Regions from separate parts of the Streptodolium elevatio genome, predicted to be linked through region 1. Evidence: riboswitches for the same ligand, from Rfam matches in the RefSeq annotation. Region 1 holds a riboswitch; the other holds the start of a gene.
What was found. Region 1 has a riboswitch for glycine ahead of gcvP (aminomethyl-transferring glycine dehydrogenase). Riboswitches for the same ligand answer to the same signal wherever they lie in the genome.
Positions count from the first base shown of each region.

Region 1 (3,402 bases):
GGCGGGGACCCGCAGGTCGATGCCGTCGACGGCGCGGTTGGTGCCGAAGACTTTCACCAGCCCCTGCGTCTCGATCGCCAGGCCGGGGGAGTGCGTCGTCATGGTGTGTCCTCTTCGGGTCTCGTGCGGGCCGCGGTGCGGTCGCTGCGGGTCTCTGCGGGTCTCGACGGGCCGTTCCCTCGATGTCTTGGACCGGGGCCGGCCGGGGAACTCATCGGTCCGCGCCCGACAAATCTGCGGAAGTCCGGGGGTGGTTCGCGCCCTGCCTCGGTGATAGCCGCGCGGGGCGCCGGCGGTCATGCGACGTAGGGCCTGGCCGCGCGGGCCTCGCGCAGTGCCGTGCCCCACCAGACGAGCTGGTCCAGGAGTGCTTTCGCGGCGGCCTCGGCGTCGCCGTCGGCGGGGCCAACCGGGTCCGCGACCGCCGCCAGGTCGAGCGCGACCACGTCGCGCATCGTGACGGTGTGGAGTTCTGCGAAGACCTGCCGCAGGTGCTCCACGGCCAGCAGGCCCCGTGCCTTGTAACCGTAGGAGACAAAACCGACAGGCTTGGCGCGCCACTCGTCGTACACGTAGTCGATCGCCTGTTTGAGCGACGCCGGGTAGCTGCGGTTGTACTCCGGCGTCACCACGACGAACGCGTCCGCGTCGCCGACCGCGGACACGAAGCCCAGCATGTCGGTGCTCGGCCGCTCCGGCAGCCGGGCCGGGAACACGAAGTCCGCCAGGTCCACGACCACCGGCTCGAGGGCCGGGATCCGGCCCACCAGATCCGCGATCCACCCGGCCACCCGGTCGCCCACGCGGCCCTCGCGGGTGCTGCCCACGATCACCGCCACGCGCAGCGGCACGTCCCGGTCCCCGCCTGCGAGGTCGCCGCCGGTGCCCGCGGCGTGCTCGGGGACGCCGTACTCCCGGTCGCTCATCGGGCCCTCCTCTCCCTGCCTGCCCACTACCTCTGGACTGCTTCTCCTGCACTGCTCTCACCGGTGAGGCGCGAGACGGAGTCCGGCGGTCGCGAGACCGCGTCTCGCGGGTCCCGCGGCATCGCGCGATCTTGTCCGCCGCGCGTGATCCCGTACGCGATCCCGCACTGATAGCGTTGAAGCTGCACCGAAAGCCACGCGGGAGAGTCCGGACCTCGATCCGGGCGCCGAAGGAGCAACCCCTCCCCGGAATCTCTCAGGCACCCGTACCGCGCGGCCATGGGCACTCTGGAAAGCAGTTCCGTGCACGACGGCGGGACTCACCGACGGTGAAAGCCCCGGCCCGCAGATGATGCGGCGGCGCGGGTGAAGCTCTCAGGTACCGATGACAGAGGGGGAGGCCGTTAGGCCGCGCGTACCCGCGTGACCTTCTCCGCATCTTCAGGAGGGCCTCCACTGTGAGCTCGTCGTCGCGTTCGTCGTCGCCCCGCCCGTCCGGCCCCGGCAGCCTCACCGCGCTCGAGGCCGCCGGCCCGTTCACCGGCCGGCACATCGGCCCCGACGCCGACCAGCAGGCCAAGATGCTGGCGCACATCGGGTTCGGCTCACTCGACGAGCTGACCGACGCCGCCGTACCGGGCGCGATCCGCACCCTCGACCGGCTCGACCTGCCCGAGGCGGTGAGCGAGGCGGCCGTGCACGACCAGCTCCGCGCCCTCGCGGCCCGCAACACCGTGCTGCGCCCGATGATCGGCCTGGGCTATCACGGCACCCACACGCCGCCGGTGATCCTGCGCAACGTGCTGGAGAACCCGGCCTGGTACACCGCCTACACGCCCTACCAGCCGGAGATCTCGCAGGGCCGTCTGGAGGCGCTGCTCAACTTCCAGACCATGGTGTGCGATCTGACCGGGCTCCAGGTCGCGGGTGCCTCGCTGCTGGACGAGGGGACCGCGGCCGCCGAGGCCATGACGCTCGCACGCCGCGCGGGGCGGGCCAAGAGCAACGTGTTCGTCGTGGACGCCGCGTGCCTGCCGCAGACCATCGCCGTCGTGCGCACCCGCGCCGAGGCGCTGGGCATCGAGGTCGTCGTCGCGGACACCTCGGGCGGACTCCCCGAGGGCGAGTTCTTCGGTGTCCTCCTGCAATACCCGGGCGCCGACGGCCTCGTGCGCGACCTGACCGCGCTCGTCGCCGACGCGCACGCGCGCGGCGCGCTCACCGCGGTCGCCGCCGACCTGCTGGCCCTCACCCTGCTCACCTCGCCCGGCGCGATGGGCGCGGACATCGCGGTCGGCACCACGCAGCGCTTCGGCGTGCCGATGGGCTTCGGCGGACCGCACGCCGGATACCTCGCGGTCCGCGAGAAGCTGGCGCGCTCGCTGCCGGGACGGCTCGTGGGCGTGTCCGTCGACGCCGACGGCGACCAGGCGTACCGCCTCGCGCTGCAGACCCGCGAGCAGCACATCCGGCGCGAAAAGGCGACCAGCAACATCTGCACCGCGCAGGTCCTGCTCGCCGTGATGGCCGGCATGTACGCGGTCTACCACGGCCCCGACGGCCTCACCGACATCGCCCGGCGCACCCACCGCTACGCCGCCGTCCTGGCCGCCGGACTGCGCCGCGACGGCGTCGAGGTCGTGCACGCGGACTTCTTCGACACCGTCCTGGCCCGTGTGCCGGGCCGCGCCGACGCGGTCGTGCAGAACGCCCGCGCCGAGGGCGTCAACCTGCACCGCGTGGACGCCGACCACGTGTCGGTGACCTGCGACGAGACCACCACGCGCGACGACCTGGCCGCGGTGTGGCGGGCGTTCGCGCCCAACGCCGCCGCCGGGACCGCGGCGGACCTGCGCGACCTCGTCTCGACCCTGGACGCCGAGACCCCCGACGCGCTGCCGCAGGCGCTGCTGCGCACCGACGAGTTCCTGGCCCACCCGGTCTTCCACGCGCACCGCTCGGAGACCGACATGCTGCGCTACCTGCGGCGCCTCGCCGACAAGGACTACGCGCTCGACCGCGGCATGATCCCGCTCGGTTCCTGCACGATGAAGCTCAACGCGACCGCCGAGATGGAGCCCGTCACCTGGCCGGAGTTCGCGAACATCCACCCGTTCGCGCCGGCCGACCAGGCGGCCGGGTACCTGGAGCTGATCCACGGCCTGGAGGACGCGCTCGTCGCGGTCACCGGCTACGACAAGGTGTCGATCCAGCCGAACGCCGGCTCGCAGGGCGAACTCGCGGGCCTGCTCGCGGTCCGCGCGTACCACCTGGCCAACGGCGACACCGGCCGCGACGTGTGCCTCATCCCCTCGTCGGCGCACGGCACCAACGCTGCAAGCGCGGTGATGGCCGGGATGCGCGTGGTCGTCGTCGGCACCGGCGAGAACGGCGACGTCGACCTCGACGACCTGCGCGCCAAGATCGACGCGCACCGCGACAGCCTCGCGGTCCTGATGGTCACCTACCCCTCGAC
Region 1 is NZ_JBSFVE010000002.1:529,957-533,358, reverse strand. It holds gene ACWD12_RS06575 (ATP-binding cassette domain-containing protein) at 1-102, opposite strand, end outside; gene ACWD12_RS06570 (NADPH-dependent FMN reductase) at 297-926, opposite strand; glycine riboswitch at 1,116-1,208, shown strand; glycine riboswitch at 1,211-1,322, shown strand; gene gcvP (aminomethyl-transferring glycine dehydrogenase) at 1,478-3,402, shown strand, end outside.

Region 2 (3,402 bases), on a different contig from region 1:
TCGGACATCAGGCCGCCGACCTCGGCGGCCGGGGTGTCGAGTTGCACCTTGACGAGCCAGCCCTCGCCGTACGGGTCGGAATTGACCAGGCTCGGGTCCTCGACGACCGCGGCGTTGACCTCGACGACCTCGCCGTCGGCGGGGGCGAAGATGTCGCTCACGGACTTCGTCGACTCGAGTTCGCCGCAGGGCTCGCCCGCGGTCACCCGCGCGCCGACCTCGGGGAGCTGAACGAAGACCACGTCACCGAGGGCGTCGGCGGCGTGCTTCGAGATGCCGATGACGGCCGGGTTCCCGTCCGTCGTCAGCCACTCGTGGTCCTTGCTGTAGAGCAGGTTCTGGGGTGCGCTCACGGGTCCATTCTCCATTCATTGCGAGGGTCGCTGATCCGCAGGGGGTTCTTGCCGGTGTTTGGCGCGTTTTGTCATCGCCCGAATCACCCGAATCATCCGGGTGAGGGCAAGGGCAAGCCGTGTCCGAGGCCGGCGGGCAGGCTACTGCCGCTTGTAGAAGGGCAGTGCCACGACCTCGACGGGTTCGGCGGTCCCACGGATGTCGATCGCGAGCCGGGTGCCCGGCTCGGCGTGCTCGAGAGGTACGTACGCCATCGCGATCGGCGCACCCAGGGTGGGCGACGGGGCACCGGAGGTGACCTCGCCGACCGGCTGCTTCGTGGCCGGGTCGAGTACGGCGTACCCGGCGCGCGGCACGCGCCGCCCCGGCGACCGCAGGCCGACGAGCGTCGCGCGCGGCCCTTCCTTCTCCCGGGCCGCGAGCGCGTCGCGGCCGACGAAGTCCTCGGGCTTGTCGAGGCGTACGACGCGGCCGAGGTTGGCCTCGTACGGCGTCACCGACGTCGTGAGCTCGTGCCCGTACAGCGGCATGCCGGCCTCCAGGCGCAGCGTGTCGCGGCAGGACAGGCCGGCGGGGATCATGCCGTGCTCGGTGCCGACCTCGGCCAGCGACGTCCACAGGCGCTTGGCGTCGTCGGGCGCGCAGAACAGCTCGAAGCCGTCCTCGCCGGTGTAGCCGGTGCGGGCGAGCAGGACGTCGACGCCGGCGACCACCGCGCGGTCCGCGGCGTAGTACTTGACCTGCGCGAGATCGAGGTCGGTGAGCGGCGCGAGGATCGCGACGGCGTGCGGCCCCTGGACGGCCAGCAGCGCGTAGTCCGCCGAGCGGTCCGTGACGACCGCGTCGAACCCGGCGGCCCGGGCGGTGAGTTCGGCGGCCACGAGGGGCGCGTTCGAGGCGTTGGCGACGACGAGGTACTCCGTCTCACCGGTGCGGTAGACGATCAGGTCGTCGAGGATGCCGCCGTCGGCGTCGCAGATCATCGTGTACCGGGCGCGGTCGACACCGATCTTCGAGATGAAGCCGACCAGGGCGTGGTCGAGCGCGCGGGCGGCCTCGGGGCCGGTCACGGCGATCTCGCCCATGTGGGTCAGATCGAAGAGCCCGGCGGCCTCGCGTACCGCGCGGTGTTCGGCGCTCTCGCTGCCGTAGCGCAGCGGCATGCGCCAGCCGGCGAAGTCGGTCATCGTCGCGCCGAGTGCGTCGTGGACGGCGTCGAGCGGCGTGCGGCGTTCCTGCGCGCGCTCCTCGGCGCGTCCTTCGGGGCGTTCTTCGTGGGCGGCCTGATTGGACGTCATCGGCTGGACTCCTCGCGGGTGTGATGGTCCCGAACGCCATGATTTCGTACCGGTTCGTCCGAAGTCGTGTGCACGCGCGGGCGCACGGCAGCGGGTACGCGGCAGCGCACAGGGTGGGGTGAACGGTCCAACAGGGGGCTCCCTCGGCGGTGTGCGGTGCGCACTGCTGTACGCCGCACCAGCGGGTGGGTCGCCTCCCCCTCTGTCATGGACCTGAGAGCTTCACGCGCGGTCGCGCCTCCCGCGGAAGTGATCGCGGGCGCGGACGGCGGCTTGCACCGTGGGTGAGTCCCGCCGTACGGCACGGGACTGCTTTCCAGAGTCGCCTCACCCGCGCGGTACTTGGGCCTGAGAGTTTCCGGGGGAGGAATTGCTCCTTCGGCGCCCCGCCACCGGCCGCCGCAAGGGCGCAGGTGAAAGAGGGCTCTCCCGCGTGGGGTCGAGGGCCGGTGTGAAGTTGTGCGCGCATGCTATCGGTATCGGGCGTGGGTGGTGCGGGGCGTGTCGGAGGATTCTCCAATGAGCCTGCCGACCCCGGCATTGCTAGCGTGGGCGGCGTCCAACCACCGTACGTACAGGGAGGTTCGCCCATGGCGACCACGCGCACTGCCACGACCCACTGGAAGGGCGCGCTGATCGGCGGCGCCGGAACCGTGTCGCTCGACTCGTCCGGCGTGGGGACGTACGACGTCTCGTGGCCCTCGCGCGCGGAGGCGGCCAACGGCAAGACCAGCCCCGAGGAACTCATCGCCGCCGCGCACTCCTCGTGCTACTCGATGGCTCTGTCGCACGGGCTCGCGGGCGCCGGCACGCCGCCGGAGTCGGTCGACACCGAGGCGAACGTGACGTTCCAGCCGGGCGAGGGCATCACCGGGATCGTGCTCAAGGTGCAGGCGCGCGTACCGGGCCTGTCCGAGGAGGACTTCCAGGCCGCGGCGCAGAACGCCAAGGAGAACTGCCCGGTCAGCAAGGCGCTCGCCGGTGCGCCGATCACGCTTGAGGCAACGCTGCTTTCGTAGCGTTCCCCGGCGGCAACGCGTCGGCCCGAGGGATCGGCCTGAGCATCGGGCCTGAACAGTCGGCCTGAACAGTCGGCCCGAGCCGTCGGACGACTCGGCGGGGCTTCGCAATCGTGCGGGGTCCCGCCGTTTTCGTGTCCTGGCACGGCCTAGGCTGGCGATTGATCCGATCGCACTCAGGAGGTGGCCGTGGCCTTCCCGGCGAACCACGTCGAACGCTGCCTCGTGGCCGCGATGCAGGACCCGTCGCGCACCGGTGAGCTGATCGACGCGCTGGCGGAGGCCGAGGTGTGGGTGCCGCTGCCCGCCGGAGGCGGCCCGCACGACGCCGAACTGACGCTGCCCACCACGGAGATAGCCGGAGCGCCGTTCGTCCCGGTGTTCAGCTCGGAGGAGCAGTTCCGCCGCGTCGCGGGGCCGATGGCGTTCACCGTCGCGCCGGTACGCGAGTTCGCGCGCGGCCTGCCGCCGCATGTGGGCATGGCCGTGAACCCCGGCGGCGAGGTGGGCATCCCGATTCCGCCGGACGGCGTGCTGGAACTCGCGCGCGTGCCGGGCGCGGGCGCGACGGGTGCGCGCGTCACGCTGATCGAGCCGGCGCCGGAGGAGGAGCCGTACGTCCTGCTCGCGGCCGCGGCCGAGGAGTTCGCCGCGACGCACGTCGTGCTGACCGCCCGGCGCGCCCTCGGATTCGTCGAGAGCGACGCGCCGTCCCTGTTCATCGGCGTCGA
Region 2 is NZ_JBSFVE010000029.1:25,075-28,476, forward strand. It holds gene gcvH (glycine cleavage system protein GcvH) at 1-353, opposite strand, end outside; gene gcvT (glycine cleavage system aminomethyltransferase GcvT) at 495-1,652, opposite strand; glycine riboswitch at 1,979-2,094, opposite strand; gene ACWD12_RS35755 (OsmC family protein) at 2,243-2,671, shown strand; gene ACWD12_RS35760 (enhanced serine sensitivity protein SseB) at 2,855-3,402, shown strand, end outside.
Region 2: another riboswitch for glycine. It lies ahead of gcvT (glycine cleavage system aminomethyltransferase GcvT); the one in region 1 lies ahead of gcvP (aminomethyl-transferring glycine dehydrogenase).